Regions from separate parts of the Paenibacillus tritici genome, predicted to be linked through region 3. Evidence: riboswitches for the same ligand, from Rfam matches in the RefSeq annotation. Region 3 holds a riboswitch; each other region holds the start of a gene.

Region 1 (10,806 bases), 3.6 Mb from region 3:
AGCTGGTCTATATCGTAGCCGAGGATGTCACTACCCTGATGAAGTTTCAATATGAGCTGATGGAGGCGCGGGACGCCGCTGAGAGTGCAGTCACGATGAAAAGCGAGTTCCTGGCTACCATGAGCCATGAAATCCGCACACCGCTGAATGGTATTATCGGGATCAATCAGCTATTGGCCGAGGAGATCAGCAATCCTGAACATCTGGAGCTGCTGCAGCTCCAGAGCACCAGCGGCCACGCGTTGCTGAAGGTCATGAGCGATATTCTCGATATCTCCCGGCTGGAGGCGGATAGCCTGGCCCTGACGAAGGATGATTTTCAGCTGAAGGCGCTGTTGCAGGGCTGCATGGATCTGTTCATGGTGAGCACTCAAGACAAGCCGTTATCGCTTGAGCTGGAGATGGAAGAAGGGCTTCCCGACAACTTCGCCGGAGACTCGCAGCGTCTTCGCCAGATTCTGATCAATCTGATTGGCAATGCGGTGAAATTCACTCCATCCGGCACGATAACCGTTAAAGTAGAGTCCTATGGCGTTAGAGAGAGCGCTCAGTCTCTGCAATTTATGGTGCGTGATACCGGAATTGGCATTTCACCGGATAAGCTGCAGCTGCTGTTTCAAACCTTCTCCCAAGTGGACGGGTCACATACCCGCAAATACCCCGGCACGGGTCTGGGGCTTGCGATCTGCAAGAAGCTGGTGGATTTGATGCAGGGAGAGATCTGGGTGGAGCCGGCAGAGGGGGGAGGCACCCAGTTTTTTTTCAGAATTAAGCTGCAGTCGCTGGAGCATTCACCGGAGCTGTTCTTCGGCAAAGAGAAAGAGGATGGGGGAGCGCAGGAGACGACGGAAGCTGTATAATACAGGTTTGCCAAAAAGAGAGCTTTGATTATATACTTTGAAAGTAACTATTCTTTTATCACGACAGTCCAGAGGACGGAAAGGAACTCTCTTTGAGCAAACCAAAAAAGAACAATGTCACGGTTCCCCAGATGAGCAAGCAGGAGAAGCGCAAGACAGAGCTGGAGCAGCAGAAGCAGAAAACGAGAATTCTGATCGTGAGTACAGTGGCCATCGTCGTTATTATTTTTGTCGGATTATACCTGCTTGCCTCTAAGGACAGCTCAGCCCCGGGCTCCACGGCTGAACCGGTTAATTTCAATTACAGCGAGATGATACGCCTAGGCAAGGAAGATGCTCCGGTCAAAATTGTGGAATTCGGCGATTTCAAATGTCCGGCCTGCGCCCAGTTCACAGGGGTCATGAAACCGCAGATCGTGCAGGAGTATGTGAATCAGGATAAAGCGGCCTTTTACTTTGTGAACTTAGCCTTCCTTGCTGCGGATTCCAAAACAGCCTCGCTTGCAGCACTTTCGGTCTATCATCAGAACCAGGAAGCCTTCTGGAAGTACTTCGATGCGATGTATGCCAACCAGGGGAATGAGGACAAAGAATGGGCAACACCGGACTACCTGGTAAGTCTCGCCAAGCAGTTGGAACTGCCGGTGGACTACGATCTGCTGCGCAAAGACATTGAAGACCGTACCTATACAAGTGAACTGAACCGTGATATTCAGGTCGCAACCGACGCTGGAGTGACAACTACACCTACCGTGTTCGTGAATGGAGTCAAGGTGAAGGAGCCCTTCAATATGGAGGAGATTGACGCTCAGATCCAGGCAGCAACGGAAGCTGCGGCAGCCCAATGACAGCCTTCTCTGCCTTCTGCCGCCGCAACTGTCTCTACTTGGCCTGGTTTGTCTGTGTTATTGCTGTAGCGGGAAGCTTATATCTCAGTGAAGTTCTGGGGTATGAGCCCTGTAAGTTATGCTGGTTCCAGCGGATTTTCATGTACCCGCAGCTCTTCTTGCTGGGAATTGCCACCTACCGGGGGGACAAGCGTATTATCCCTTATGTTCTTCCCCTGAGTCTGATCGGCGGCAGCATCTCTATCTATCATTATGCAGAGCAGAAAATACCGGCACTCAGCAAGGTGCTCCCCTGTACAATCGGCGTGCCGTGCAACAAAGATTATCTGAATCTTTTCGGATTTATAACGATCCCTTTGCTTGCACTTATTGCGTTCGCACTCATCGCCATTCTGCTATGGACAGGACGCAAAGAGGACACTGTGGAGTAGGAGCCGGCAGGCAGGCTGAAGAGGTGAACATTCCTTTAAATTAAGCGGAAATTAATGTTCAAAAACACTGTAAAATCAAGCGATATAGGGATAATGAAAGAGAATGAAAGATCAAGACATACCGGATCATGGATTTGGTGGTTTTGGATGCTTTTCATTCTTTTTTCATTTGTTTCACCGCTTTACGGAAGCCGTATTGTAGCTTAATATTAGTCCTTGTGAGAAGTTGAATATGCGCTGAATTTTCCGGTAGGAAAAACGGGGGAACCAAACTTGGCCCAGTGCCAAAGGGGTGAATCGGAAGCGGGTCAGAAGACTCGTAACCGTAGGGCTACCACAGCCCGAATCCGCCAGCTAACCTCGTAAGCATTAGTGGGATAATGACCATGCACATCAAGGCATGCGGATCATTTCCGTATGCTTATTTTGGTGCCTGCATTTATGAAATCCACTTATGAAAACAGCGCACGGAATTTCCGTTTCAACTTAACAAAGAGAGGAACTGTTACTACAATGGTAAGCAAGGTAAAACGACTATTGATCGGGCGTCCGATGAAGTCGAACGAACTCGATCATGAAAAGTTATCCAAGGTGAAAGCACTGGCTGTCCTGTCTTCTGATGCGCTCTCGTCTGTAGCCTACGGAACAGAACAAATTCTAATCGTACTTGTGGCCGCCGGGTTCACAGCTATCTGGTACTCATTGCCAATTGCATTAGCCGTCTTGGGCTTGCTGGCCATTCTGATTTTGTCCTACCGGCAGACGATATTTGCTTATCCGCAGGGCGGGGGCGCCTATATTGTTGCCAAGACCAATCTCGGGGTTCACACCGGCCTGCTGGCTGGCGGCTCTCTTCTGGTGGATTACATTCTGACTGTGGCGGTAAGCGCCTCGGCGGGGACGGATGCGATCACCTCAGCCTTTCCAAGTCTTCATAATCACACTGTTCTTATAGCGGTATCTGTAATTTTGCTTCTAACGATTGTCAATCTGCGGGGGGTTACCGAATCCGCTTCATTCATAGCGATCCCGGTATATCTGTTCGTAGTCTCGATCTTTGTGCTGATTATCTCGGGTGTCTTCAAGTATATAACCGGCGGGGCCCATGTCCATGTTCCCGAGATTGGGTCGGCGGTATCGAACGTCAGTATGTTCCTGCTGCTGAAGGCGTTCAGCTCCGGCTGTTCTGCCCTTACCGGGGTTGAAGCAGTCTCCAATGCCATTCCTAACTTCCAGGCACCGGCGGAGAAAAATGCAGCCAAAACGCTGATGCTGATGGGTCTGATTCTCGGTGTAATGTTCACCGGAATTACGCTGCTCGCTTACTGGTATGGCATCATGCCGGATGCGAAGGCAACGGTGGTCTCTCAGATCACGGAATCTACCTTTGGCCGTGGCGGATTATACTTTTTCATCCAGGGGATTACGGCAGTCATCCTGTTCCTGGCGGCGAATACAGCCTATTCGGCCTTTCCGCTGCTGGCGTTCATGTTCGCCAAAGATAAATATCTGCCCCATGCCTTCATGGTACGCGGCGACCGGCTGGGCTTCTCCAACGGTATTATATTCCTCGGCGTCATGTCGGCAGTGCTTGTAGCAGCTTTTCACGGAAATACCGAAGGCTTGATTCCATTATATGCAGTAGGGGTATTCATTCCCTTCACACTGTCGCAGCTTGGGATGATGGTACAGTGGTACAGAACCAGACCAAAAGGCTGGCAGAGCAAATTCGCCGTGAATACGGTAGGGATGCTTACCACATTGACCATAACCCTGATCTTCATTATTACCAAGTTCTCCAGCGTGTGGATGGCCTTCATCTTCCTGCCGGTAGTCATCATTGTGTTCCACCGGATTCACCGCCATTATATGAATATTGCCGATCAGCTGCGTATTTGTCCGGCTACCGATAAGCCTTGCATCAAAGGCAGTACCGTTGTAGTTCCGGTGGCGGGTGTCACCCGTGCGGTGCTGCATTCGATCAGCTATGCGAAGTCACTGACCAATAATGTTGTCGCGGTCTATGTAGGGTTCGATGAAGAAGAGATTCACAAGATGGAGCAGAAGTGGGAGGAGTGGAACCCCGGAGTGCGCCTGATTGTCCTGCGCTCCCGTTACCGCAGCATTCTCCGCCCGCTGGTGAAATTCATAGATACGGTAGAGTGGAAGACCGCTTCGACGGACCATATCACCGTACTGATTCCGCAGTTCGTGACCAAGCACTGGTGGCAGGCCGTGCTGCATAATCAGACCAGCCTGTTCATCCGCTCTTATCTGATGAATCAGAAGGATATTGTGATTGCAACGGTTCCGTATCATTTGCACAAATAGACTTTTTCTCTACATGTATAACGGCTGTTTCCGTAGCTTACGGGAACAGCCGTTTTTGGTTGGACGGCAGGAGAATATAACAGAAAGGTGACTTTTCAGTTGACATAGAGAATGAGAATCAATATCATCAGTATGTAAGATGCTAAGGCAACAGGCACTAGTGCTAAACATGAAGGTACATATCAGGAGGGGTATTCAATGTTTTTGTTCAACCTGCAAGGATCAGGAAGTGTGAAGCTGGCGGTAGCCGGACTTCTGACCACAACATTGCTGCTGTCCGCTTGCGGAAATAACAATAGTAATGCAGGCGGCAACGGTGCTGCAGCAACTACTGCACCTTCCGCAACTGTAGAAGCCACTGCGGCACCTGCAGAGTCAGCCGCACCTGCTGTGGACAAGACCGTCACAGACGCAATGGGACATAAGGTCACCATTCCCGCCAATCCGCAGCGTGTAATTGCTTCTTATCTGGAGGATTATCTGGTTGCACTCGGCGTGACTCCGGTTGCCCAGTGGTCTACTAAGAACGGTACGCAGGATTACCTCGCTGCTGAGCTTAATGATGTCCCGCCGATCAGCTACGACCTGCCACTCGAAGCGGTTACCGGCTTCGCGCCAGATTTCCACATCGTCCAGTCGGAAGGCACCGTTCAGAACGGGCTCTATGACCAGTTGAACAAAATTGCGCCAACCTATGTACTCGGCGATGAAGTCAGTAGTGACTGGCGCGCAGCCTTGCTCAAGATAGGAGAGCTGCTGAATAAGACTCCGGAAGCGGAGAAGGCCATTGCAGACTATGAACAAAAGGCGGCTTCCGCCAAAGCTGCTGTCTCTGCTGCAATCGGCGATGATTCAGTAGCCATTTTGTGGCTGGTGTCGAAGAACTTCTTCATCGTTGACGAGACCCGCAGCAGCGGTGCAGTGATGTATGGCGATCTTGGAGTGAAGCTCCCGAATCTGGTGACCGAGATTCCTGCGGAATCCAGAGCACCGTGGAATCCAATCTCACTAGAGAAATTGTCTGAGCTGACTGCAGAGCATATCATTCTGGTGAACAGTGACAAGGCAGGCGGAGCTGAGATTACAGAGGGCGCAGTCTGGAAGGGGATTCCGGCCGTCAAGGCAGGGAATGTTCACGAATTCAGTGCAGATACCAGCTGGCTGTATAGCGGTCCTATAGCCAATTCCAAAACAATTGATGATATCCTGAGCAGTTTTGTAAAATAAGTCTTTTTGTCGGCGGGAGAATAGTGCAGGCTTTTATATCCCCCGGGTATAAAAGCCTGCTTTTTTGTCTATTAACGGGTTGAACAATATTCATATCTTTGCGATAATGAAAATGAGAATGATAATCATTTGTATCCTCTATAATCCTGATAAGGAGACGGCTTATGGCTTCATCTACACATTCTACTCTACAAGCTCCTTCTGATGAAGGGAATGCACCTGTCCAGTCGAGGCCGGTTGCCGCAGCTGCTATTCTGGTGCTGGGAATAGCTGCGATCCTCTTCGGCCTGATGGTATCTGTATCGGTTGGCGCGGCGGATATCGGGCTGGCTACCGTATGGGAGGCCGTCTTCCGGTTCAATCCGGATCTGCCGCAGCATCAGGTCATCCGGGAGCTGCGAATTCCCCGGGCTGCCGCAGGAGCACTGGTCGGCGCATGCTTTGCTGTTGCCGGTGCGATTATGCAGGGGATGACCCGCAACCCGCTGGCGGATTCCGGGCTGCTCGGTCTTAATGCCGGAGCGGGTGTCGGACTGGCCCTGGCCTTTGCCTTTGCGCCTTCGTTGTCCTTCACGTACATCATGATGTATTGCTTCATTGGAGCGGCTGTGGCCTCGCTGCTGGTATTCGGCATCGGCTCACTCTCCCATAGCGGACTAACTCCGCTCCGGCTGACCCTCGCAGGTGCGGCAGTGAGTGCTATGCTGCTTGCGGTCAGCCAAGGCATCGCCATTCTGTATAGCCTCTCTCAGGATATCGCATTCTGGATGGCAGGCGGGATCGGCGGAGCGAGCTGGAAGCAGCTGCGGATTATGTTTCCTTGGGTCGCGGCAGCCCTGATCGGTTCGCTGATCCTTTCACGTTCCATTACGTTATTAAGCCTGGGCCGGGATGTTGCCGCCGGTTTGGGCCAGCGCACCCGTCTGGTACAGACCGCAGGGATGATTCTAGTGGTCATCCTCGCCGGAGCGGCGGTCTCCACCGTGGGCCCGATCGCTTTTGTCGGATTAATGGTTCCGCATATCACGCGTTATCTGGTTGGGGTGGACTACCGCTGGATTATTCCCTGCTCTGCGGTCCTTGGAAGTATCCTGGTCCTGTTTGCCGATATTGCTGCCAGAATGATTAATGCACCCTACGAAACACCGATAGGTGCCTTAATTGCGGTACTCGGTGTACCGTTCTTCATCTATCTGGCCGGTAAACGCAAGGGGGAGCTGCAATGAACAGGTTCCTGCCGTTCCCTCCGGATAAACCGCGCCGTTCAAGAGATGTCAGTATTCTGATACTGCTTGCTGCGCTTATCGTCATTCTGTTTCTGGTCAGTATGAATACCGGCTTTATGCGTTTATCGCCGTTCGAAGTTCTACATACCCTGTCCGGCAACGGAACCCGGCAGCAGCAGCTGATCCTGTTTGATTTCCGGCTGCCGCGGATAGTGATATCCCTGCTCATCGGTGCGGGCTTCGCGGTAGCCGGTTCCATTCTGCAAGGCTTGTCGCGCAATGCTCTCGCTGAGCCTTCCACACTCGGGATAAACGCCGGAGCCGGATTCGCCGTGCTGATCTTCATCTCATTTGTGCCGGCAACGACAGCCGCCCCCATCTTCGTCCTTCCGCTGCTGGCGCTGGCAGGGGCTTCGCTTACAGCCGCACTGGTCTATTTCCTGTCTTACAGGAGAGCAGACGGGCTCTCGCCGACTCGGCTTATCCTGATCGGGATTGCCGTGGGTGCCGGGATTTATGCGTTTCAGCTGATCCTCTCCTTGAGACTGGACCCGCAGAATTATCAGTTCGTGGCCATCTGGCTGGCCGGAAAAATCTGGGGCGGAGACTGGCGCTTCGTGCTGGCCCTGTTACCCTGGATAATGATCTTTGTGCCCTTCGCATGCTACAAAGCCCGGGTACTCAATGTACTGAACCTGGGTGATGAGACCTCCAAAGGACTTGGAATGCCGCTGGAGCGGGAACGTCTGCTGCTCTTGGCTGCAGCTGTTGCTCTGGCAGGCGCCTGTGTCTCGGTCAGCGGAGGGATCGGGTTTGTCGGACTGATTGCACCGCATCTTGCCCGCAGACTTGTAGGCCCGCGTCATCAGATCATGCTGCCCGTAGCCGCTTTGAGCGGTGCCCTGCTGCTGCTCACGGCAGACACTATCGGGCGCTGGATTCTGCAGCCCGCAGAGATACCTACAGGTATCGTGGTGGCGATCATCGGAGCCCCGTACTTTTTATATCTGTTGGCTAAGTCGAAGGCTTAACTATAGGTATTGATAAATGAGGTTTGCATAAAAATTAAAATTTCAAGGAGTGAAGATCATGTCGGATCGTTTAAATACGGAACAGCTGAGCATCGGATACGCGGAAGCATTGATTGTAAAGGGGCTGAATCTGTCACTGCCGACCGGGAAGATTACGGCACTCGTCGGGGCGAACGGTTCGGGGAAATCTACGATTCTTAAGACGATGGCCCGGATCATGAAGCCGAAGAGCGGCAGCGTCATGCTTGACGGGAAGTCGATCCACAACCTGTCCACCAAAGAGGTGGCCCGGCAATTGGCGATTCTGCCGCAGAATCCTACCGCCCCGGACGGCTTGACGGTATCGGAGCTGGTGGGCTACGGCCGGTACCCGCATCAGAAGGGCTTCGGCAGCCTGACGCCTGAAGACCGCAGCATTATCGCGGAGGCGATCGCAGTGACCGGAATGAACGAGTTCCATGACCGGCCGATCGACCGGCTGTCCGGCGGACAGCGGCAGCGGGCCTGGATCGCTATGGCGCTGGCGCAGCAGACGGATATTCTGTTCCTTGACGAGCCGACAACGTTCCTGGATATGGCCCATCAGCTTGAGGTTCTGCAGCTGCTGCAGAAGCTGAATGAGAAGGAAGGCCGGACGATTATAATGGTTGTGCATGATCTGAACCACGCCTCCCGGTATGCGCAGCACATGGTAGCGATCAAATCGGGCAATGTAATTAGTGAAGGCCCTCCGGTTGAAGTCATGACACCGGGAGTACTGCGTGAGGTATTCGGCATTGAGGCGGATATTGTACCTGATCCGCGTACCGGTGTGCCGCTGTGTCTACCCTACGAGCTGGCCGCATACAAGGCTGTCGGGCTATAGCTGTAGGCTTGATTAGGCAGAATTACGGAACGGAGCGTGACCGTCAGCATGAATGAATTCCTGATTCAAGAGTACAGCACCAAGTTCGATCTCCATCCTGTAGTACCGGAGGGAGCTATGTATTCCTTCAATGGAGCTGAATTGGTGGGAGCAGAAGGTATGAAGACCTTCATGGAAACGTATCGTCCGTTAATGAAGGCGCTTGACGATAAAGCTGCCGGGGCATACTTCGGCGGTTACCTCACGAATATTGCACTGGCCGTCCAGTATTCGGTTACCGGCTTCTTGTGCGTGCCGGACTTCAGTCTGGGCAATCTTAACCTTCATCTGATTCCTGCGGACGGTTACTGCCGTATTGCGTTCTCACTTAGCGAGTGGAAGCTTGAACAAGCCCCGGCAGATGAAGAGAGCCGGAAGGCTTGGCGGAATGATGTATATACCGGATTCTATCAAGCAACTGCCGGTCCTCTGATCCGCGCGGCTTCAGAGGTGAGTGGTCTTTCGCTTGGGGAAATCTGGGGCCAGCTGCCGACCAAATTCAATTATTATGTGGAGTCCTTCGCCGCAGAGCTTACAGATCCTGTTCTTCTCCACCGGATGGAGGAAGATTACGCTTATCTGAAGGACGGGCTGCCTGCCGCTGTATTCGGGATGCCACGGAATCCGTTTCAGGTCAAGGTACGGAGAATAGAGTCACTCCCAAGCCCGGAGAAGACGGTACAGATGCGCAACCGCTGCTGCATGTATTACCGGACAGAAGGCGGGCGGCTATGCTACACCTGTCCACGAATGAAGGAAGAAGAGCGGGCCGCGCGGAGGGAAGAATACCGCCGGGAGCAGGCTTCGGCCGGGGGATAGGTTATAATTGGGAATTATGAAACATAATAATGCTGTAAGCAGCTCACAAACCGGCTCCTGTCATTGACAAGGCAGCCTGTTCGTTGTTAAAGTTGGGGTTGCTGAATCATCTTTTTCAATAGAGTTAGGAGCATGAAGAATGAATATTGACAACATATATGAGGAACTGCAGCAGCTGGTCACCGCAGGCTCGCTGAAACGCCACGAGAATCTTAAGGATCTGGTATATACCCGAATGGGCGGCGACGCGGATATTTGGGCTGCTCCGATTACATATGATGAAATTCAGAGAATATCTGCCTATGCACATACTCATAATATCCCGCTTACGGTACTCGGGAATGGTTCGAACGTCATCATCCGTGACGGAGGCATCCGCGGGATCGTCCTTCAGACCTCGGATCTGACCGGGATGGGACTCCGTGACGGGCTGCTCTATGCGGAGTGCGGAGCGAAGATTATTGATGTGTCGAGGTATGCGCTGGCACAGGAGCTGACCGGGCTGGAGTTCGCCTGCGGTATCCCCGGAACGGTAGGCGGGGCTCTGTATATGAATGCCGGAGCCTACGGCGGTGAAGTGAAGGATGTGCTGCATAGCGCGCTTGTGATCGACAAGGACGGACAGCTCATTACCATGCAGGGCGACCAGCTTCAGTGGGGGTACCGCAAAAGCATCTTTGCCAGCGGAGAGTATATTGTGCTGGAGGCCCGCTTCGCGCTGCAGCCGGGTGATCCTGCCGCGATTAAGGCCTCCATGGATGAGCTGACTTATCTCCGCGAATCCAAGCAGCCGCTGGAGTATCCCTCCTGCGGCAGTGTCTTCAAGCGGCCGCCGGGCCGTTATGCCGGCCAGCTGATTCAGGAGAGCGGACTCCAGGGAACGCGTATCGGGGGCGCTGAGGTCTCACGCAAGCATGCCGGATTCATCGTCAATGCCGATAATGCCACAGCCAGCGATTATATCGGACTGATTCAGCATGTTCGTTCTACTGTCAAAGATAAATTCGATGTAGAGCTGGAGACGGAAGTGGAGATTATCGGGGAAGAATTATAATGAAATGAATAGACGTATTGAAGGCCATGGGTACACTCGCCCATGGCCTTATCTTGCCTTCCCGGAGGGTGTGCT
Region 2 (10,806 bases), 520 kb from region 3:
AAGGTCCGGGATGCCGATGTACTGATCGCGTCGTTCAAGGCCCGGCGGAAGTCGGTCACAGAAGCGGGCGAACACAAGACGGCCAAGCTGCTGAAGGCGGTAATCGGGCACCAGAAGGATTCAAGGGAGACTTCCCGCAAGAAGCTGAAGAACAAGCTGCCCAAGCTGTCCGGCCGGACACTCGAAGCGCAGTGGAATACATTCATGGAGACCCAATTAGAGACGCTCGCAGCCAAAAAAGATGCCAATGTCGTCATGCGCGAGCTTGAAGTCGCCTTTGAACAAAAGAAAAAAGCCTGCAAGACCTTGTTCAAGGCTCCTGAAACGGAATGGAAGGAAGCCTTTGAGGCCCTTCATGAGCTGCGCATTGCAGCCAAAGAGCTGCGCTATACTGCGAATGCGGCCGCTTTTGCGCTGAATCAGAAATTCCATGCCCATGAAGCCCTCTATAAGGACATTCAAGAGCAGCTTGGAGTCATTAATGACAAGCGTGTCAGCCTTGAGACCCTGCAGTCCATTGGACGCGAACAACTGGATGTTGGCCCAAAAGTATGGGCAGCCTTCACCGATACGCTCCGCGCAGAGATAATGGAAGCCCTGTATCAGAACGAGGTTGTCCCTGTTAAACAGATTCCCAGATAGCGGCATCATCTTCCCTTCATACCCGGAAAAATTCAAAGGCAGGACCCCGCTGAAATCCTTGCGGGTCCTGCCTTTGTCTCTTGTGTTAGGTTAGAACGGGCCGCTGCCGTCCTCATGCGAAGAACTGTCCCGGCAGCTGCCCCGGGTCATCCTAGGTTGCTTAATGAGTGCTGCGCACTGCTCCAGCCACTTTGTTGAGCACACCCTGATACACGGATTTCGGCCGCAGGCCGACCAGCTTCTCGACGGGCTGTCCGCCGCTGTATACGATCACTGTCGGCATACTCATAACCCCGGCTTCCGATGCGAGCTCCGGCAGTTCATCGCAGTCCACCTTAATGATCCTCACATCATCCCCATACTCGGCGTTCAGCTCTTCCAGAATCGGCAGCAGGGTCCTGCAGGGTGGACACCAGGACGCACCGTAATCCACCAGTACCGTTCCGCCAGCCTGGAGCTGTTCACGCACAGCTCCGGCATTATCAGCAATTATCATAGCCATCTTAAGCTCCTCCTTCACTATCCGCTATTCTTCTTCGTTCTGCTGCTCTTGGAGAATTGAAGCCATCCGGTCCTGCAGATTCCGCTTGATCTGATTCAGCTCCGTCAGCTGGCGTTCAATCTCTTCCAGCTTGCTCCGGTACAGCGGCATCACTTCCGCACAGAAGGCCTCTTTGTTCTTGAGGACACAATGCAGGAATCCGGCAATCTCCTCTGTTGACAGACCCAGATTCAGATACAGCTTGATGGTCTCCACCGTATTCACGGCAAGCGGCGAATATTCACGGTAACCGTTATCCTGCCGAAGCGGCTGGATTAGTCCCTGACGTTCATAATATCGCAGTGAACGGACGCTTACGCCCGTAAGTGCGGCTAGCTCACCTATTTTCATGGCATTCTCCCGGGTTCATGAGAAATGGTCTGCGTTCAGTATAAACCCTGACACCAGTGTCAGGGTCAAGAGATTTTTGCCATAAATATTGCTTACACATATGGAATAACAGCAAAAAACCAGCCGAAGCATAGCTTAAGCTGGTCTCACTGCTACAGCAGCCCCGCTGCCCATAATCCGCCTCTGCGGATCATCCGGCGCAGCGGCTCTGACGAGAAGGAGGGCAGGTGATGCCCCGGCATCAGATAGACGACCCGGCCTGCTCCGAATTCATGACACCATGCAGCCTGTCTCATAGCTCCGTCATGAGGATACTCCAGAAGCACCGTGGTCTCGAAATAGGGATGCTGCTCGAAATAATAAGGCTCATCCTCTATGACAAAATCGCTGACTCCCTGCATAACCGGATGCTCCGGGGCAGCAACACTCATATGAAGTGCCGTATACGCCGGATGGTGGGTGAACCGGGCACCAAGCATCCCCCCAAGCTCCTGATTGCGCTGTAGAGAAATTCCGTTGTGCACTACGAGCAGCCCCCCGCCGCCAGCCACATAAGCGAGCAGCGCCCCGCTCTGTGCAGCGCACAATTTATCCTCGGAGAATTCTGTATAAGAGACCACCAGCTTACAATCAGCCAGCTCGTCCTTGTTCATCCGTCCATAGTCCTCCGTTGCGTCCACCCGGAACTCCGGTTCGAGCAGTTGCCCGATCTGGCGGTCTACCTCTTGGAAGGGATGATATTTCACTTCGGTATAGCTGCCGAACGCGAGCGCTTTGTAAGGAGACATAGTATGCGCACCTTTCTATGGTCAAATTAACAATTCTGCTATATTACCAGGGCCACAGGTTACCGTCCAGATCAATGTACACCGGTTCTTCGGCCAGATACAGCTTATGGTTATGGACGATCGTCATAATCTTGGCGGCGGATTCCTCAGGCGTAACAGGCGCTTCGATATCCTTCTCTCCATTCATGTAGGTCTGCAGCCAGCCGGGATGGAAGACCATCACCTGTCCGCCCATCCTGCGCAGATGATTATGCATCAGCGAAGATTGCATATTAAGCGCGGCCTTCGACATGGAGTAGCCATACATATTCATCCGCTTGTTCCGCCCGATGCTGCCGGCTTCCGAGGAGATATTAACCACCAGCCGCTGCCTGCCTTGCAGGAGCAACCCCATCAATGCATTGCTCACCCTTAGCGCACCCAGCGTATTCACGTTATAAATATGCGCCATCGCTTCATCATCCATATCCACGAGCACTGTAGCATCGTCCGACCGGTGGATAATCCCCGCATTATTAATAAGCATATCTATATGCCCTGTGCTTCCGGCAATACTCCGTGCGGCTTCCTTCACGCTCCCTGCATTGCCGATATCGAGAGGAACCAGCCGCAGGCGATCCGGGTATTGCGCTTTCAAAGCCTTCAATTCCTGAGAGTCAGGCACATACTGTCCGGCGAACACCGTGTACTTACTCTCCAAAAGAGAGCGGACAAGGTGAAATCCGAGTCCACGGTCCGCACCGGTCACACAAGCGACCCTTTTCATGAGCTCCCCCCTCGTATCTGCTTCATAACGCACCGAGCATAGTCCTCATCCTTCTCACATTAGCACGGCAATAAGCCGTTAACAACATCCCGCAAGGGAGGGGCAAGCCGGCTTAACTTTCTTTTGCTTTAATTTTGAACTATGTTACAATCAGGAATAATAGTTGTTAACAACACAATTGTTGGCAACAGGTTTCATTAAATCTTACCCCAGGAAGGTGATTCTAAGGTGTCTATTCAACAGATCCGTACCACGGATGAGCTACAGCAATATATCGGGCAGCCTGGCAAAAAACTGCTCTTCAAGCACAGCACAACCTGCCCGATCAGTGCCAAGGCCAATGAGGAATTCCGGGCCTACACACAGAATTCAGATACGCCTGCTGCCATTGTCCATGTGATTGAGGACCGCCCCGTCTCTAACCAGATTGCCGAGGAGCTTGGCATTAAGCATGAATCTCCGCAAATTTTCCTGCTGGAGGACAGCGAAGTCCGCTGGAACACCTCACACTGGAAGATTACCCAAAATGCCATAAAGGAAGCAGTGGAACAATGAGCGCGAACATTATTGTCTATTCCACCACCGGCTGCAGCGAATGCAATCAGGTGAAGCAGCTGCTGGAGAGTAAGGGTATTCCCTTCGAGGTCCGGGATGTCATGACCAGTGCCGTCTATCAGGAAGAAGTCGAGCAGCTGGGCTTCATGGGCATTCCAGTCACCGTATCCGGGGACCGGGCGGTTAAGGGCTTCAATCTCCCTGAGCTTCAGGAGCTTATGGAAGCTGCTGTGCTGTAATTGTCTTTACGTTAGGCCAAAAAGGTGCCTCCCTCTAAGCAGGGCGGCACCTTTTGTCTGTTAACTGGTGGCGCACAAGAGTATCCGCCTACGGGTAAAGCGCTTACGGCACGCTGCTGCCTGCGACAAAAATAAAAAACGGCGATTGAGTGAGATAACCAGTGATTATCGGCTACATATATGGTTTTAGATTCAAAACTGCGTAACCAGGCAGCAATTTATTGTAAATCCGGCGCAAAAGAACTCTTTTCCATTTTTACAAAGACAATCCTAAAAGTGTATGATTCGTGTTGAAAGTTACATTGTGAAATCATACATGCACGCTGAATTTCCGCCAAGCGGAAAACGGGGGAACCATTAGGCCGCAGGCCTTACTTGGGGTGAATCCGAAAGGAGACTACCATTGCGCAGTCTCTGGCAGGCAGGGCGACTCTCACCGTCCGAATCCGACAGCTAACCCCGTAAGCGTAAAGAGAGAAGGAACGTGTACCATGCCAGACCTGTTATCGCCCAAGGCAGCTAATACTGCCGGATTCAAACATTATGTCGAGCAATACAGCGGACCCGTCTATGCTCTCAGCTGCCTGCTGCTGGAGAAGGGTGCCCGCGCGGATCAAGCCGCAGCCGCTACCTTCGCGTCGCTCTATGAGCTATGGCTGAAAGGAAGCCTCCCGCAAGGGAAGGCTGGCTCCCCGGCCGCTTACAAGGAGTGTATCCGCCAATGCTCCACCCTTGCCCAGGAGCGCAGCCACTGCACCTCTGCCCTGCTTAGCTGGGAGGATCAGATTGCCAGTGCCTTATGGTACGGCCTCCAGCTTCCCCTTTCCGACATCAGCCAGATCCTCCAGCATAACGTCCCCGAGCTGAAAGCCCAGCTTAGAGGGATACGCAAACAAATGGCGGCCGCGCATTCAACAATGCCCGCTGTCCACCGCCCTTCGGCGGGATAAGGCGGGAGATGACGGGGGGCGGATGGTGTGAAGTGCCCCTCAAATCAGCTTTTGCCCTTACCGCCCTTGGCGAACCGCCAGAAGGCCATGCAGCAGCCGAGCAGTCCAACGCCCAGCAGAATGGTCTGTAAAGCCCCCAGCCAAGCGGATTTATCCGATGGGATCAGGCTGCTGATAATAATTAACAGAATCGAGACCGCGACCAGCACGGGGGTTCGTCTACTTTTCTTCACAACAAGTCACCACTCCTAACTACTAATAGTACTAAGGTACACTATCTGACGGAGTTTAACCATAATGATTCACTAATTAAATACCAAAGCTTGTTCCAGGGAATAACGTATACCGATCCAAATATTTAGTGGATTTAGGCACTACTTTTACCGATTTAATTTTGTTGTTTTCAAAGATAAAATCCCATTTTTCTACCTTCACCTTATAATCATCCTCTGCAGTCACTCGTTGAACGATTCTGACAGTAAGTCCAATCTCTGATCTTGCAACTACTTTCATATCTACAATGGTTGCCAAATTATAAGTTCCCCCGGGAAAAGATTCTTTGTAGATATCCGTTTTAAAGCTGGGGGCCACTAAAGCATTAGCCTCCGCAACCGACCTCTCGTCATAGGCCATAATCCACTTAAACGCTAAATTTCGCCCAAATACATAGGCCGTAGCACTCGTTTCCATTTTGAAGTTTGGATCTGAATCTACGTATACATTTTTAGCTTTGTTATCCCACTGAATATCGGCACCAAGTCCCTCCGACACTGCACGAATCGGGATGTAAACCGAACCATCAATTATTTTTGGCTGTAGGCTTGATTTGACTTGATTACCATTGACAAAAATTTTAGGCACCGCAGTTGCTGCATAAGCCCCCGCACTGAAAATAGTAGTAAAAAGAGCTGCACTAATTCCAATCTTTGTCCAACGTTTCATTATCAATCGCCTCCAAATAGATTTTATTTAGCATGAAGTTTATAAGAATATTTTTTCTCATTATAAGTAAACTGGATGGAGTCGATTGATGGTTTGTTAAGCGAATAATTTTGGACTTTTTCCTTTTTGTCGGTTGAAATATTATAAACATAAACTTCGTAGCTATCACTACCATCTGCATTTCCTGGAATTACAGAAACAGATACATATAGTCTTTCTTTTTCATCAACTGCATAACTATAAGCTTTGCCTCCCGTTGAATGAAACTCTAGGATTTCTTTATTTGAGGTAGGATTGTCTATTCTCATCACCCATACCTGTTGTCTTAATGGCTGAGCTCCATCAGAAAATACAGATGAAGTATGATAAATAATGTAATCTCCTAATCCAAAAACTTCATCCACTACTAAATTAGCTTCCCCGTCATGCAAAGGTAAAGTAAATAACTTTTTGGCCCTATCTATACGCAGTGTTTTTTCATTAGGAGAACTTAAGTAGAAGGAGAATGGTTCAGGTGATGGTGACCAAACAATACCCTCAGAGGTTTTTATGGCGAAATTATACTTTTCCGTGTTTATATTATTTAAAGAATTTCCTGAAATATTAGTATTATTTTTAGATGGTATTGAATCCTTGCTATTACAGGCTGAAATAAGTAAGGTGCATGCAAGTAAATTTATAAATACATGCAATTTATTTTTTTCCATCTTATAAACTCCTTTGAAACTTATTTTATAGATAACAATATTATACAGAATTAGTGTTTTTATCAATTAATATTTCTTTTAAAGTTTGCAATAAATCATGTGCGTAGGTGGAGGACGGTTTGAAGCAGTTGAATGGATAAAAATAGACTTGACTCTCCTCTTAGGGAAGACAATAAGCTACTTAATGAAGGGAGGAATGAGCAATATTGTACACGGTAAAAGAAGTATCAGCACTGTCCAATGTTACAATCAAAACGCTTCATCATTATCACAAGATCGGTCTTCTCTTGCCTGGCAAGTTAAGTGAAGCTGGATACCGATTGTATGGATCAAAAGAGCTGGAACGTTTGCAAGAGATTCTATTTTACAGAGAATTGGATTTTTCCTTAGATCAAATCAAGGAAATGATGGAACATCATTCAGACCGGCTATCCATTCTTTCGCAGCAGGAGGAGTTGCTTCTCAGCCGCAAAAACAGGTTGGATACCATTGTTCAAACATTACGTAAATCCATTGGATGTATTAAGGAGGGTGAAACTATGGATAACAAGGAAATGTTTAAAGGTTTTGAAACCGAGGAACAGTGGAATACAGCGCTGACCGGGCAAAATCAATATTTGAAGGAATCGTATGGGATGGATTCATTCGAGGTTGTCCCTGAGGATGTTCAGGAAATAAATGAGCAAGCAGTTGAAGCCATGACATTCATGAATGAAATGGCAAGATCATTAAGAGAAGGCATTAAGCATAGTGATGAGAAAATAGTAAATCTGATTCGAAACCATCTTGAGTTTATGAATAATCATGGCCATAAAACATCGGCTAAGGATTTTGCAGCGCAGACTCAATTTTTCCTAAGTGATGACTTTCATCTTAAGATGCTTGAAGGTCAACAAACTGGGTTAGCTTATTATCTTTCTGCAGCGGCAGAGTCGTTTGTAGCAACATTATAAACATAATCCGTCAGAACAAAAATCCCGATGGTTGGCCAGATTGGTCATCATCGGGATTCTTGTATGCTTTTCCTTCGGCCAAGGCCTTCTCCGTCATGGATCCCTCCAAGAGGTGTTCCAGGTAAAATACGAAGCCCGCTCTTTCTGCGCCGCTGCTACTGCGAAGTCGTGATTAGGACAGATGCGGGTAGAGGGCGGAAACGCCGCCTGCAAGTCCGGCTTGGATCATCCGGCTGGTATCGTCGGCAAGAATTTCAAAGCTGCCGGCTGCTATGCCGTCAATAGCTATTTTCGCAATATCCGAAGGGTTCGATTTGGGAGCATCCAGGCCGGCTGTCATGTCTGTCTCCATATAACCCACATGTAAGCCTGCTACTCTAATATGACGGGGATACAGATTCAAACGAAGATCGTTCGTCAGCGCCCATGCTGCAGCCTTCGCAGCTGTGTAGGCACCGGCAGCTCCGCCACTGAACCAGGATAAGGCGGAAAGAATATTCAGAACCGATCCTCCCCCGTTGTTCTCGATGACTGGTGCAAAAGCGCGAACCATGGATAACGTACCGAAGAAATGCGTATTCAATTCCAGCTGGATTTGCTCCACATCCCCTTCCAGCAAAGAAGCGCCTGTAGATGATCCTGCATTGTTGATCAGAATTGTAACATCCTTAGCCAGGCTGGCTGCTGCCGCTACCTCTTGAGGGTTGGTTACATCAAGCTTTACAGGGGTAACCCCTGGAATATTCACGGTCTCCAGATTTCTTGCTCCCGCGTAGACCTTAGCCCCTCTAGCTAGAAGTTCAAGCGTAAGCTGGCGGCCAAGCCCCCGGTTTGCTCCAGTAACAAATGCGACTTGTTCAGAAATGTTCATGGGTTCCGCTCCTCTTTTTAAGAATGATCGTTCTAGAAAATGCACAAGAAATGATATAATAACCTAATCTCATCATGCAATGATGTCCTATAAATTCAATATAACATATTGAGAACGATCGGTAAATAATTATATAAATATTTAAAATCGGATTACCACTTTCCCTTGGGGGTGACCTGTAGCAACCAGATTTATAGCTTCATTAATATCTTCAATGTGGAACTCCCGGGCGTCTACCGCAGGTATAATTTGGTTCTCTTCAATAATCTTTGTGATTTGCCGTAATTGTTCTCCATCACTGCGTACAAATACGAAATGATATTCAATCCTCTTCTTCTTGGCTTTGTGATCATACTTAGCCCCAGCAATACTGAACAGCTTTTGCTTCCAACCTGCCAAGCCCATAGTTTTGGCGAATCGTTTGTTTGGCCCGGTCCGTAGAGAAAGAAGATGGCCGCCTGGTTTAATAATAGAGAGTTCGCGGTCAAATTCACCCGGTCCCAAGGTATCAATCACATAATCAAGATCATGAAGCCGTTCCCAGTAATTCTCCGCCTTGTAATCAATGTATTGATCAGCTCCCGCGGCCATTGTACGTTCACGCGCCTGTGGACTTCCGCTGACGATGACCTTCAGCCCCATGCTTTTAGCGATAGGAACAGCCATTTGGCCAAATGAACCAGAGCCTCCTGGAATGAACACACTTTCGCCAGCTTGGGCAGCTAACTCCTCATGCAGGCTTTGATAGGCTGTCAATCCTGTTAAAGGCGCAGCCGCACCGGTTACAAAATCCAGATTACCCGGCAAGTGAGCAACAGCCCCTACATGAATCGCCGCATATTCGGCAAACGCTCCAATCTTTCGCAGCGGCAGGCGGGAGTAAATGGCATCACCCACTTTGAAGCCAGCGACTTTCTTACCCATCTTCTCAACAACACCTGTGAGTTCGTTACCAAGGGTCAAGGGGAACTCATAGTCCTGGATTAACTTCACGCTTCCGGTAGCGATGAGCAGCTCCAAGTGGTTAACCGCCGCCGCCTTTACTTTAACCAAAACTTCGTAATCACTTATTTCCGGGACTGGAATATCGCGCACTTCAACTTGAAACGATTTGGAATATTTGGTGATCTGTGCCGCCTTCATAATTAATACCCTCCTATCCGCAAGATCTCAAGTAACATTTAAGATGATTTGTAACTTGCATGCCAAGCATAAGACCGGGAGTTACAAAAGTCAACATTTGTTACTGTGTTTTTGTGTGCTAAACTATAAGTGGATATCACTAATTAACGAAAGAAGGGTTGGCAGCACTCACCTGCCACAACAAATGGCTAAAATCACACAGGAGCTTATTATTGAAACTGCCGAGACATTAATTGAGCGTACGGAAAAATCTGAGGTGACGCTCTCTCAAATAGCGGATGAATTGAACATCACCCACGCTGCACTCTATAAACATTTCAAAAACAAACAAGAACTCTGGGCGGCTGTAGCTAAGAACTGGTTCAACCGGATGATTTCAGAGCAAATCCGTATAAACATGACTAATACCGCCTCCCCGCAGGAAGTGCTCCACAATTGGCTATGGGCATTTGTGAATGCCAAAAAGCGTGCTTATAATGAGAATCCCCAAATGTTCGCCTTGAATACACAATATGTGGACAGTAATCCTTTGGTATTACGTGATGTGCTTTGGGATTCTTATCAAATCATTGATGGTTTCATGGAATATCATGATCCTCAATTTGAGCGGGCAGAGGCCATTCTATCTGCGTTTGCAGTGTTTAGTCTCCCCTCTTTTAAAGAATCCTGGAATTCACCAGACTACCAAGAACGGTTTGAACGCATCTGGAGTTTAATCAAACAGGGGGTTTGAATTCTGGAGGGGATGGCTGAATATACAACAGGGAGCAGTTACCTGAGGTAACTGCTCCCTGTTGTATTGCCCGGAAGGCCGTAGCGGATTTTTGCTGCCAAAAGTCCTTACTGTTCCCTACGTTTATTAAATCTGCCAAGAGTTACGATTGTCATCATCATTCCCACAATTCCAATGCCTGTTAGTACTCCCTGCGAGAAATCCATCACACTGCTTCCGTTAGACTGAATGACTTGACCAGCAACAATCGCTGAGAAAGAGGCCAGGAACAGCATCACTGAATTTTGTTGTTGTTTATTCATTTTCTCCACTTCCTTGTCAAAGTTAATAATCTGTCCAACCCTAAATCTTATAAGCCTTCATAGCCTTTCTAATTTCCTTAATACTAGGGCGCTTGCCGTACATCAGGACGCCGGTGCGGTAGATCTTGGCGGCAAGCCAGCCGAAGATGAAGGTGGTGACCAGCAGGATTAACAGTGAGACCATGATCTCCCAGAAGGCTACATGCCCGACACCGATCCGCAGCAGCAGGCTGAGTGGTGAGGTGAAGGGAACGAAGCTGGCTACCTTAACCAGTAGGGTATCCGGGTTCGAGATGCTGAACAGCGGCAGGTAGAAGCTGACG
Region 3 (10,806 bases):
CTTTTGATTATTCAGAACTTCAAGAAAAAATGCACCGCAGCAGCGCTGGGTCTTGTGATGGTATTCACACTCGGAGCAGGCAGTGCCTTCGCAGATTCCAAAATGGATACTGTGATCTCAAAAACCATTGGAACGTCATATAAAACCGGAGGCACAACCACCAACGGGTTCGACTGTTCCGGATTCACCAAATATGTGTTCAAGAATGTTGGGCTTACTCTGCCCCGCACTTCTAAGGCACAGTACAAAGTAGGAACAGCAGTACCTAAGAGCCAGCTGCGTTCCGGCGATCTCGTGTTCTTCAATACCTTGGGCAACGGAGTATCCCATGTCGGTATTTATGTCGGAAACGGGAAATTTGCACAGTCCTCCAGTTCACGCGGTGTAACCATCAGTTCAATGAGCCAGTCCTACTGGGCCAACCGCTATGTTGGCGCCAAACGAGTAATGAGCACAACAGCCTACCAAGCTGTCGCTTACGATTGAACCCTTGAAGAATACCCCGAACATTTCAACCTCTAACAACCCATTGTAACTTATACAGGCCCGGGATGATTATTGCCGTAATCATTTCCGGGTTCTTCCTTTTTCTTTTCCTTATTCTACCTTTTACACAGATTTTCTGCCCTTGAAACAGCATTTTATTCCAAAAATAAAGAAAAAAACATATAGAAGCTACTCTGCACATAGATATGAGTCTTTCTAACGGCTATAACTCTAAAAACAGCAAAAAAGATGCATTAATATGTTATAAGTGATTGCCAAGTGCCGAAGTCTTTGTTACAATTATCGCAGTGAGTTTTTAGTAACATTTTTGTAATTATTGAATCGCTTTTAACAAAGGTTTTGTCATGTATTGAATGAACAGCTAATCCTAATCAACAGTCGTGCCGAGTTCCCTAATGAAGTTAGGGAAACGGGGGAACCACTTTGGGTGAATTGACCTCCTATTCTAAGAGGGGTCATAGGGGACCTTCAACCGAACCCTTAAGCTAACCTCGTAGGCATTGGAAGGGGTATTTACTTTTGAAGAAGAAGCTAGCAGCCGCAGTACTAAGTTTGTCCATTATCTTCACCATTGGAGCAGGAAGCGCTTTCGCCGATTCCAAGATGGATAAAGTTATCGACAAAGCCATTGGAACCAAATACGTATCCGGCGGTGTATCCACAAACGGATTTGATTGCTCTGGATTTACAATGTATGTTTTTGATAAGATGGGCATTAACCTGCCGCATCAATCCGGCTCCCAATACCAGATGGGTTCTGCCGTGTCCCGTGACGAGATGAGAGCGGGCGATCTTGTATTCTTCAATACCAATGGCAAAGGTGTATCCCATGTCGGTATTTATGTCGGTGACGGCGAGTTCGCACATGCGTCTTCATCCCGTGGTGTAACTATCAGTTCGCTGAGTGACAGCTACTACGTCAACCGCTACGTTGGCGCCAAGCGGATTATGAGCACAGATGCTTACAAGACTGCAGCTACGGATTCTCAAGACAACGATGATGTCGAATAATTTGTTGTAACATACGCTCTTTTCCGAGATTTTTGCCGAAATCTTGGGAAAGGGCTTTTTTTGTCTATAAAATTACTTACCCCGCTCTATATTTGTAAAACACCCATTCCGCCTTTTCATAAAATATATATAATATAGTAAAAAGCATTGTCCCGGAAAGGAGGCCGCCCGCTTATGATTAGTTCTCCGCTAACCTTTTACGTTGTACCTATGGAGCCGCTGCATGCCGCTGAGATCTGCGAGTGGAGCTACAGCCCCCCGTATAACATATACGGCTGGATGTCCTGGGAGCAGATGCAGGCGCTCGGCGTTGAGTTCGGTGACCCGGAGCTGCGACAGGAGCAATATGTGTCCGTAGTGAACGGGCAAGGTGATCTGTGCGGCTTCGCCCAGTTGTTTCCTATGGAGGGTGTAGTCCGGCTCGGAGTGGGGATGCGTCCGGATCTCTGTGGTCATGGGATGGGGCATCTGTTCATGAAGGCGATCGTGCAGGCTGCACGGGCCCGTTACCCGGAGCGTGAGATTGATCTGGAGGTACTGACCTGGAATCAGCGGGCAATCCGCGCTTACCAGAAATGCGGGTTCACCATAACGGATACCTATGAACGCCGGACACCCACCGGCAATAAGCCGTTTTATTGCATGGTCTATGAGGAATAGTGATTATTCCGTTCATTTTTTTGACACAAATACTATGATAACGCTTCACCATCCGCTATAATGGAAACAGCAGCTTACATGAAGGGACGGATTGCAGATGCAGAAATGGATCATGAGCGGTTTGTTTTTTGCCGCCTGCGCCTTTGCGGTGATCTTAATGTTCACCTTACCCGGTAAATCCGAGGTAGCTGAAGAGAACAAACCGACAATGCCTGAGGTTGTACTGGACGCTGCCAGTGCGGAGGCTACAGTGAAGGCCAACTGTATCTCCTGCCACGGTGACCAGCTCCAGGGCGGTGCAGGACCGAGCCTGCAGCAGGAAGGTGCATCACATGATGCGCCGCAGATCTACAGTATAGTCACCAAGGGACGCGGACAGATGCCTTCCTTCAAAGACAGGCTGGCCCCTGAAGAAATCGCGAATGTAGCCTTATGGCTCGCCGAGAAGAAATAATCCGCTTATTGTAAGGACATCAAGCTCTTCATTCATATGTATAATGCCCGTTGCAGAGGATCTCAAGCGATCCCTGCACGGGCATTTTTATTAATCAGGCATGCCTGTCGTTTCCATAGTAACCTTGTCCTCTAACGATTCTTCTCGAACGCCTCATTAAATTCACGGGCCTGGCGGAGATCAAGCTTCTCCACATCTGCGGTCAGCCGCAGAACAACGGTCTTGTAATCAATCGTGATATGCGGGTGATGATCGAAGGCTTCCGAAATGGCGGCCACCTCGTCCACAAAAGCAATTCCCTTCATGTATTCATTGAACATATATTTGCGCACCAGCTTATCCTTATCCAGTCTCCAGCCCTCAAGCTTGCCGATATGCTCCTGCAGTTCTTCCTCTGTAAATTGCAATTCGTTCCCTCCCTTGCTAAGTTAACGGTTCCGGTTCACCCTCAAATAAAACATCCCTCAGCTTCTGAAAGTCCAAGGGATGTGCCCGGCCAAAGATTTTTTTGATTAAATGTATTCGTATCTTCCGGCAATTAGTACTCCACATCCAATTTTACCATGGGCGGATACCTGAGGACAAACCTGCTCCCGTATTTTCTCAACTTACACTAGAACTACCGAAGCCAAATCCTCATCGCCAAGCAGAATATTAATCCGGTGTGTTTCTTTATCGTACATTACAACACCGCTGCCAACCTGAATCACCGGTTCATTGCCCAGGGCGTAGAACAGGTCCTCGGCAAGCGCCTCCCAGACCTCCTGCTTCGACTCCTCCGGCAGGCTTACCCACTCTTCAGGCTCCATTTCAAAGAAAATATACCCGTCAGAGATTCGTCCGACCGCTCCTGTCAAATCAACAAGAATTTCACTGTAATCTCTACCATGCTTAACTCCCACATCAATCACTCCGTTTTCTTCGCTGATGAATAATAACCTACCTTATCTATTATAGCCGAAAAAATCACTTCACAAATAAGGGAATGCTGTCGATAAATAAGAATATACGTGATTTGGTTATAAGCAGAGTGTTCTCCCGCGGTTCAAGGATGAAGTACGCGGTTAGTCGATCACTTCTTAATTCTCATGGACGAGGTGCATAAATGGAAATCTCAACAATTCTAGGCCTGGTGTTTGGCCTGATCGCAGTAGTCTGGGGAATGATACTCAAGCATGCTCCGCTTGCAAGCTTGAACAACCCCGCTGCCTATGTAATTATTTTTCTTGGTACGGCCGCCTCTATCTTCATGGCCTTTCCCATGTCGGAAGTCAAGAATTTCCCTAAGCTGCTGAAGATTCTGTTTGTGAAGAAAAAGATGGTCGGCAAGCCTGAGCTGATTACCATGTTCATGGAATGGGCCTCCATCACCCGCCGTGAAGGGCTACTTGCCCTGGAGTCCAATGTCGATGAAATTGAAGATAATTTCCTCAGAAACGGCATGCGGATGATTATTGACGGCAACGACCAGGAGTTTGTCCGCGACGTGTTAATGGAAGATATTCATGCAACTGAAGACAGACATAAAGCCGGCGCCCTGATTTTCTCCCAAGCAGGAATGTACGCCCCTACACTGGGGGTACTCGGAGCTGTTATCGGGCTGATTGCCGCCTTGGGTGATATGAGCAACATGGACATACTGGCCCATGCGATTGCCGGAGCCTTCATTGCTACGCTGCTCGGGATATTCACCGGTTATGTCATGTGGCATCCTATGGCTAACAAGCTGAAGCGGATCTCCAAACGGGAGATCGAAGTCCGCCTGATGATGGTGGAAGGCCTGCTGTCCATTCAATCCGGGGTATCCACCATTGCCATTAACCAGAAGCTGTCTGTCTTCCTGACTCCGTCCGAGCGCGCCAAGCTGAGCGAGAAGGAGGGCGCTTCGAGTGAGCAAAAAGACTAGGCATGAGGAACACGAAGAGCATGCCGATGAATCCTGGCTGCTGCCCTATTCCGATCTGATGACCCTGCTGGTGGCCCTGTTCCTCGTAATGTATGCCATGAGTGCTACGGATGCCCAGAAGTTCGAACAAATGGCCCAGGCATTCAATTCAGCGCTTAGCGGCGGCGGCGGCGTCCTGGAGTTCCGTTCGGATTCGCCGACTAACACCCAGTTGGACCAGGGCAGAAAAGATAAAATGAACAGTGTTCTTGACAAGAATACCGGCTCCTCCGAGCTGTCCAAGCTCCGCACCAAAGAGCAGGAAGATCTGGAGAAGCTTAAGAAGCAATTCGATCAATATATCAAGAACAACGGAATGACCGATTTGCTTAGTACGAAGCTGAACCAGTCGCAGCTGATGATCACCATCAGCGACAATGCGTTGTTCGCTTCAGGACAGGCAGTGGTGAAGGACGAATCCCGCCAATTGGCCAAGTCGATCTCCACCATGCTTCAGCAATTTCCGGATTATGAAGTGCTGGTACAGGGGCACACAGATAACGTTCCGATCTCTAACAGTACCTACTCTTCGAACTGGGATCTCAGTGTAGCCCGGGCCCTTCAGTTCATGAAGATCCTGCTGCTGAATCCCAATCTGGACCCGGTGAAGTTCAGTCCGATCGGGTATGGGGAATATCGTCCTATTGATACCAATGCAACAGCTATTGGGCGGGCCAAGAACCGCCGGGTAGAAGTGTCCATTCTCCGCAAATATAAAGATCCTGCAGCAGAGACTACAGATGTTTCTGCTCCTGGCAAATAACACCGAAGATACAAAAGAGCTGTCCCTGAGGCCGTTACCGGCTTATAGGGATAGCTCTTTTCTCCGTTGTATCCATTCATATCGTAGATACGGCTTATTGCAGCTCATAGCTCAGCATGACACCAAGCTCCTGCTTCTCTTGTGGTGACAGTTCACGCCATTCCCCGGTCTGCAGGGCGCCAAGCCGGATATTCATCACCCGGATACGTTGCAGACGCCGTACTTCATAGCCGAACGCGCTGCACATGCGGCGGATCTGCCGGTTCTTGCCTTCGGTAAGAATAATCCGGAATACCCGCTCACTGATCCGTGTAACCTCACAGGGAAGCGTCTTGCTGCCCAGAATCTTCACCCCGGTAGACATGCCTGTAAGGAAGGATGGAGTGACCGGCCTGTCTACAGTCACCACGTACTCCTTCTCATGTCTGCCTTCAGAACGCAATATTTTATTAACGATGTCTCCGTCATTCGTCAGCAGAATTAATCCTTCCGAATCCTTGTCGAGCCGGCCAATGGGGAATATGCGCTCCTCATGGCCAATGAAATCGACAATATTGCCCTGAATATGCGCTTCTGTGGTTGAAGTGATGCCCACCGGCTTATTAAGCGCAATATAAACGATCCTGCTGCCCTTCTCAAGGGGTTGTCCGTCGATCAGCACTGTATCCCCCGCTTCAGCCTGGCTGCCCAGCAGAGCAAGCTCACCGTTGATGGTGACTCTCCCCCCTTCGACCAGCTTGTCTGCTTCACGGCGTGAACAATATCCTGTCTCACTGATGAACTTATTGATTCTCATGTTTGTCTTCACTCCGTTCTATATTCATGCCGGCCGGAGGGTCCGATTCTTTCGCTTCAGGCAGCTTGATTATCACCTGTGCCCCCCGGCCGTACTCGCTGCTTATCTCCAGGCTGCCTTTGTGGGCCTGAATAATCCGCTGGCTGACCATCAGGCCCAGCCCCGTTCCTGACTCTTTATTCGTGAAGAACGGCTCTCCCAGCTTGGGCAGCATGTCCTCAGGCACACCTCCGCCTTCATCCGTGATTACTATAACTACAGAATCATCCTGCTGATGCTGCTCCAGGGTAATCGTTCCCCCGTCCGGCATCGCTTCAATCGCATTTTTGATCACATTGATAAATACCTGCTTCAGCTGATTCTCTTCACAGTGCACCATAGCGGGTACGCCCGAGAAATGCGTTGCGAACTCGATGCCGAACAGGTGCGCCTGGCTATCAAGCAGGGAGACTACATCGCCGACAATATGCCGCAAATCCCTCTGCTGGAAATGAACAGCCTGCGGCTTGGCGAGAATCAGGAACTCGCTTACAATCAGATTGATCCGGTCCAGCTCCGAGAGCATCAGATCAATGTGCAGCGGAACCAGAACCTTCTTCTCCTGCTGAAGCTGCAGGAATCCTCTCAGGGTAGTCAAGGGATTACGAATCTCATGGGCAACCCCTGCGGCGAGCTGGCCGACTGTAGTGAGCTTCTCCGAGCGTCTGAGCAGCTCCTCGATCCGGTTGCGCTCGGTCATATCACGGGATACGTGTACAACCGATTGCGGCTGGCCCTCCTCATCGCGGATAACCGAGCTGCTGACGCTGACTTCGACCAGCGATCCGTCGCGCTTCAGCCTGACCGTCTCAACAGGCGGCAGCGCCGCCCCGTCCTTAAGCTGCTGCAAGCGCAGGCTCTCCTGCTTCTGAACGGTGGCCGGAACGAGATAAGGCGGCTTGACCAGAGCATCCTCTGCACCCCATCCATAGAGTTCCTCGAAGGCTCTATTCGTACTGATAATCCGCCCGTCCATATCCACCGTGTGAATCGCATCCGAGGTCCCGTTAATCACCGACTCCAGATGCTCCTTCACCGCGCGGTTCTCCTCCAGCGTCTGCCCCAGCCGGTTCGTGTGCTGCAGCAGATGTGTTGTCATCGCATTGATGCGCTGGGCAAGCTGTCCCAGCTCATCACGGCTTGTTACCGTAAGCGCGGGCTCAAATTTACCCATGGCCACATCATTTACCTTAGCCAGTATATCCTGAATCGGGCGTGTCACAACACCAGCCATAACATAACTGGCTAAGAAAAAGATAATCAGCAGCAGCACCGAGGTGGTGATATTGTTGATCAGCTGCTCTTTGATTACCGAAGAGATAGCCCCGTAATCCATTACCACACTGATCACGTAATCGGCAGATCCCGGCTGTTTAATGGGAATGAAGCTCTTGAGTACTCTTTTACCCAGTGCCTCTGTATCCAGCGTGATCGGCTCGCCCTTGTTCAGCGCTTCCCGGATGGCCGCTTTATCCTCTGCCATATTGCCGTATGTATAAGTACCGTATTGGATAGGGCGGTTGCGCAGCTTGGTATTCTTGGGGTCGGTGCCGTCAGGCAGCATGCTGGGCGCTCCAAAAGTCTTCGGATTTATCCCCGTGATCTCCAGAATGCCGGGGTTTACAGCCTTGGACTCCCGGATAATTTCATCGGGATTCATGATTTTGACATAATCGCTTACCGCTGTACTCCGGACATACGGATCTATGATATAGTTGCGGGTACCATCATAATAATAACCCCATTTATCAATGTACTCGGGATTGGAGGTTGAGTATTCAAACGGACCGGACCAGAAATTCTGCAGGGCCTGTCCCTGATCGACAGAGACCTGCTGGCCCGCAAACAACTCCAGGAAAGCCACATACCAAAAACCCATACCCTTGGTTGAAAGTCCAATCTCTGCAGGATCGGAAGACCTGGCAACGATAATATCGTCGGCGGTCTTCACCAGCAGCGAGATATTAGACACACCCAGCTTAATGGACAGATCCTTCAACTGCTCATTGTTAATATTCCTGATGTCCGGATCCAGCTCGTAGGACGCCAGTATTGCAGTCATTCGCAGATTCTGAGCAATTTTGTGCTGCACGTAGTTGGAGCTGTAGCTGCTCTGTTCAACCGAAACGGCAACCTGCTTCGCAGTAATCTTCATATTGCTGACACTCTCATTACGCAGATTACTCCGGGCTGTATACAGATTAAGTGTTAGGTTAAGCATCAAGATTAAGAGTACTGAACCAAATATAATCGCTGATAATTTCGTTTTTATGGACAACCGTATTGTTCACCTCTTATCCGCTGGTAAATCCTAGCGGGGCATTCCTAATTATCATACCTTTTGCCCTTCCATTTGAAAAGACATTTCCCAGCAGCTAAACACTGGCAGATATTGAATTATAGAGACAGTTTCTCTACAATAAGTAGGAAACCATCCACAGGTTATGCACATATAAACATTTTGCTAAATTACGGTGTGTACAAAATTGTGTATAAATCGGCTGTTATCCACAGAGTTGTACACAATTTGTTAAGAACGAATATTTGTTCGTTGTACAAGGGGCCTTAATAGAAGGGAAGATGAATTTGAATATCCGGCTTGAAGAGTTGTCTGCAGAGGAACGGGCCATTCATGAATATTGGATGACAGAAGCGATAGGAGAAGCCCGTAAGGCCGAAGCCTTGGGCGAAGTACCGATTGGCGCTGTGGTCGTCCACAAGGATCACATTATTGGCCGCGGATACAATCTGCGTGAGACCACGCTCGATTCCACTGCCCATGCGGAGATGGTGGCGATCCGCGAAGCCAGTACAGCGCTGGGTTCATGGCGCCTGCTCGATTGCCGGCTCTACGTGACCCTGGAGCCCTGTCCCATGTGCGCAGGGGCCATGGTGCAGGCCAGAGTGCCGCTTACGGTGTACGGCACGCCCGATCCCAAGGCCGGCTGTGCAGGCACCTTGATGAACCTGCTGGAGGAAACGCGCTTTAACCACCGCACAGAGGTCATCCAGGGCGTGCTGCAGGAAGAATGCGCGGAGCTGCTGACCTCCTTCTTCCGCAAGCTGCGTCAGAGACCGGCTAAACTTTGAACCACCCAACATACTATTTCCCAAGGAGGATGCCTAATGTCATTTAAACTGTATAATACCCCTCAGGGAATCTACCTCTCTCTGCTGAAGCTTACGGATGCCGAAGCGCTGCTTGACCTCCGTCTGCGCAACCGGAAGGAGCATCAGCAGTATGAGCCTCTCCGGGATCATGATTACTTCACGCTGGAGAGCCAGCGACAGCTGATTAATCAGCGTATCCTGGATGCACAGCAGGACAGCGCGTATATGTTCGGGATCTACCTGCTAAGCGGCGAGCTGATCGGACAGATTACGATTTCCAATGTGGTACGGGGAGTTGGACAATTTGCCGATATCGGCTATTTCATTGATCATGAGAGGCAGGGCAAGGGATATACCAGCGCAGCGGTGCAGCTGATTCTTGGATATGCCTTCCGTTCCCTGGGACTCCACCGGGTGCAGGCGGCCATCCTGCCTCATAATACCGGCTCGCGCAGAGTGCTGGAGAAGAACGGCTTTCAGGCGGAAGGACTGGCCCGCCGCTTTATCAAAATCAACGGAGAATGGCAGGACCATCGCACCTACGCCATTCTGGCAGAGGATTTTCTTCCACAGGAGCAGAAGTCCCAGTAACGGCTAGTTCCGCCTTGCCGCCACCACCAGCTGAGGAAAAGTAAAAATCCCGTATCAGCGGATGTCGCTCATACGGGATTTTTGTATACTGCACTATTGGATTAATAAGTACTTGTACCCATGCCTCCGAATTGCTGCTGCAGCTCTTCCAGAGTAATGACATCATCGCCTTGCGGAATGCCAATCTTGAAGGTCTGCTTCTCATTGATCTTGCTGTACTGGTTGCTTGCATTCATGGATAAGGTGACGTTCTCACCCTTCTCAGGATCATTAACCTTGATATCCATGAGCATATCCTGGTATACCGGATAGTCATCTTTATTAACCGCAGTGTTCAGGTGGAACTGGTTAATGGTAAGATACTTATTCAGATCGGCCAGGCTCTTATCAAACTCGGCACGTGCCTCGCTGGATTGCAGCTCTTCCTTGGCTTTGGCCAGATCAGCAGGATCAACCTGCAGCAGATCTTTATATTCATCCTTACTCAGAATATCCATGATCTTAGGCAATGCGTTGTTCACGAGGATCGTAAGCGCCTCTTTGACATTATCATTGGTTACCTGGAACTGAACTACCTGCTTGGCATCTACGCCTTCAGGCAGGCCAGCATCCTTAGGTTTGATATTGTTGAAGTATTTCGCTTCATCATACTCGCCCAGCAGTGTGTTCATCACTTCATTCGACAGCTTCTGCACTTTCTGTGCATCCATCTGCGCAGGATTGAATTCTGTTCCCTGCTCTTCGGCCAGCTTCTTCAGATCCACCTCTACGAATTTATTGACAATCGTCTCAGGAATCGGCAGGAACGGAATCGAAGGGACTTTGACGTACAGCTTCTGTCCGGACATAACCATTGGAACCGTGAAGGACATCGCCATATCCCCCTTCAGATTCAGAACCGTTGTAAGCTCTGTCTGCATCGGCTCAGC

Evidence for each region. Region 3 has a riboswitch for cyclic di-AMP ahead of KDC22_RS00490 (C40 family peptidase). Riboswitches for the same ligand answer to the same signal wherever they lie in the genome.
Region 1: it holds a riboswitch for cyclic di-AMP, as region 3 does, so the genes downstream of both, KDC22_RS18050 (APC family permease) here and KDC22_RS00490 (C40 family peptidase) in region 3, are expected to answer to the same signal.
Region 2: it holds a riboswitch for cyclic di-AMP, as region 3 does, so the genes downstream of both, KDC22_RS02750 (hypothetical protein) here and KDC22_RS00490 (C40 family peptidase) in region 3, are expected to answer to the same signal.

What each region holds. Positions count from the first base shown of each region.
Region 1 covers NZ_CP073365.1:4,202,517-4,213,322, reverse strand. The annotation lists gene KDC22_RS18065 (ATP-binding protein) at 1-860, shown strand, start outside; gene KDC22_RS18060 (DsbA family protein) at 953-1,708, shown strand; gene KDC22_RS18055 (disulfide oxidoreductase) at 1,705-2,139, shown strand; cyclic di-AMP (ydaO/yuaA leader) riboswitch at 2,365-2,523, shown strand; gene KDC22_RS18050 (APC family permease) at 2,653-4,470, shown strand; gene KDC22_RS18045 (ABC transporter substrate-binding protein) at 4,669-5,697, shown strand; gene KDC22_RS18040 (FecCD family ABC transporter permease) at 5,862-6,923, shown strand; gene KDC22_RS18035 (FecCD family ABC transporter permease) at 6,920-7,954, shown strand; gene KDC22_RS18030 (ABC transporter ATP-binding protein) at 8,013-8,819, shown strand; gene KDC22_RS18025 ((2Fe-2S)-binding protein) at 8,868-9,677, shown strand; gene murB (UDP-N-acetylmuramate dehydrogenase) at 9,817-10,731, shown strand.
Region 2 covers NZ_CP073365.1:611,889-622,694, reverse strand. The annotation lists gene KDC22_RS02785 (CHAD domain-containing protein) at 1-642, shown strand, start outside; gene KDC22_RS02780 (thioredoxin family protein) at 803-1,144, opposite strand; gene KDC22_RS02775 (MerR family transcriptional regulator) at 1,169-1,534, opposite strand; gene KDC22_RS02770 (ThuA domain-containing protein) at 1,687-2,322, opposite strand; gene KDC22_RS02765 (SDR family NAD(P)-dependent oxidoreductase) at 2,366-3,088, opposite strand; gene ytxJ (bacillithiol system redox-active protein YtxJ) at 3,317-3,643, shown strand; gene KDC22_RS02755 (glutaredoxin family protein) at 3,640-3,882, shown strand; cyclic di-AMP (ydaO/yuaA leader) riboswitch at 4,194-4,364, shown strand; gene KDC22_RS02750 (hypothetical protein) at 4,374-4,832, shown strand; gene KDC22_RS02745 (hypothetical protein) at 4,877-5,065, opposite strand; gene KDC22_RS02740 (stalk domain-containing protein) at 5,142-5,774, opposite strand; gene KDC22_RS02735 (hypothetical protein) at 5,798-6,481, opposite strand; gene KDC22_RS02730 (MerR family transcriptional regulator) at 6,685-7,434, shown strand; gene KDC22_RS02725 (SDR family oxidoreductase) at 7,607-8,305, opposite strand; gene KDC22_RS02720 (NADP-dependent oxidoreductase) at 8,447-9,448, opposite strand; gene KDC22_RS02715 (TetR/AcrR family transcriptional regulator) at 9,633-10,181, shown strand; gene KDC22_RS02710 (hypothetical protein) at 10,289-10,483, opposite strand; gene KDC22_RS02705 (ABC transporter permease) at 10,524-10,806, opposite strand, start outside.
Region 3 covers NZ_CP073365.1:91,512-102,317, reverse strand. The annotation lists gene KDC22_RS00495 (C40 family peptidase) at 58-486, shown strand; cyclic di-AMP (ydaO/yuaA leader) riboswitch at 879-1,022, shown strand; gene KDC22_RS00490 (C40 family peptidase) at 1,027-1,518, shown strand; gene KDC22_RS00485 (GNAT family N-acetyltransferase) at 1,693-2,178, shown strand; gene KDC22_RS00480 (c-type cytochrome) at 2,276-2,632, shown strand; gene KDC22_RS00475 (4a-hydroxytetrahydrobiopterin dehydratase) at 2,764-3,039, opposite strand; gene KDC22_RS00470 (hypothetical protein) at 3,241-3,534, opposite strand; gene motA (flagellar motor stator protein MotA) at 3,738-4,538, shown strand; gene motB (flagellar motor protein MotB) at 4,522-5,340, shown strand; gene KDC22_RS00455 (pseudouridine synthase) at 5,435-6,136, opposite strand; gene KDC22_RS00450 (HAMP domain-containing sensor histidine kinase) at 6,123-8,396, opposite strand; gene tadA (tRNA adenosine(34) deaminase TadA) at 8,756-9,265, shown strand; gene KDC22_RS00440 (GNAT family N-acetyltransferase) at 9,302-9,877, shown strand; gene KDC22_RS00435 (DUF6612 family protein) at 9,979-10,806, opposite strand, start outside.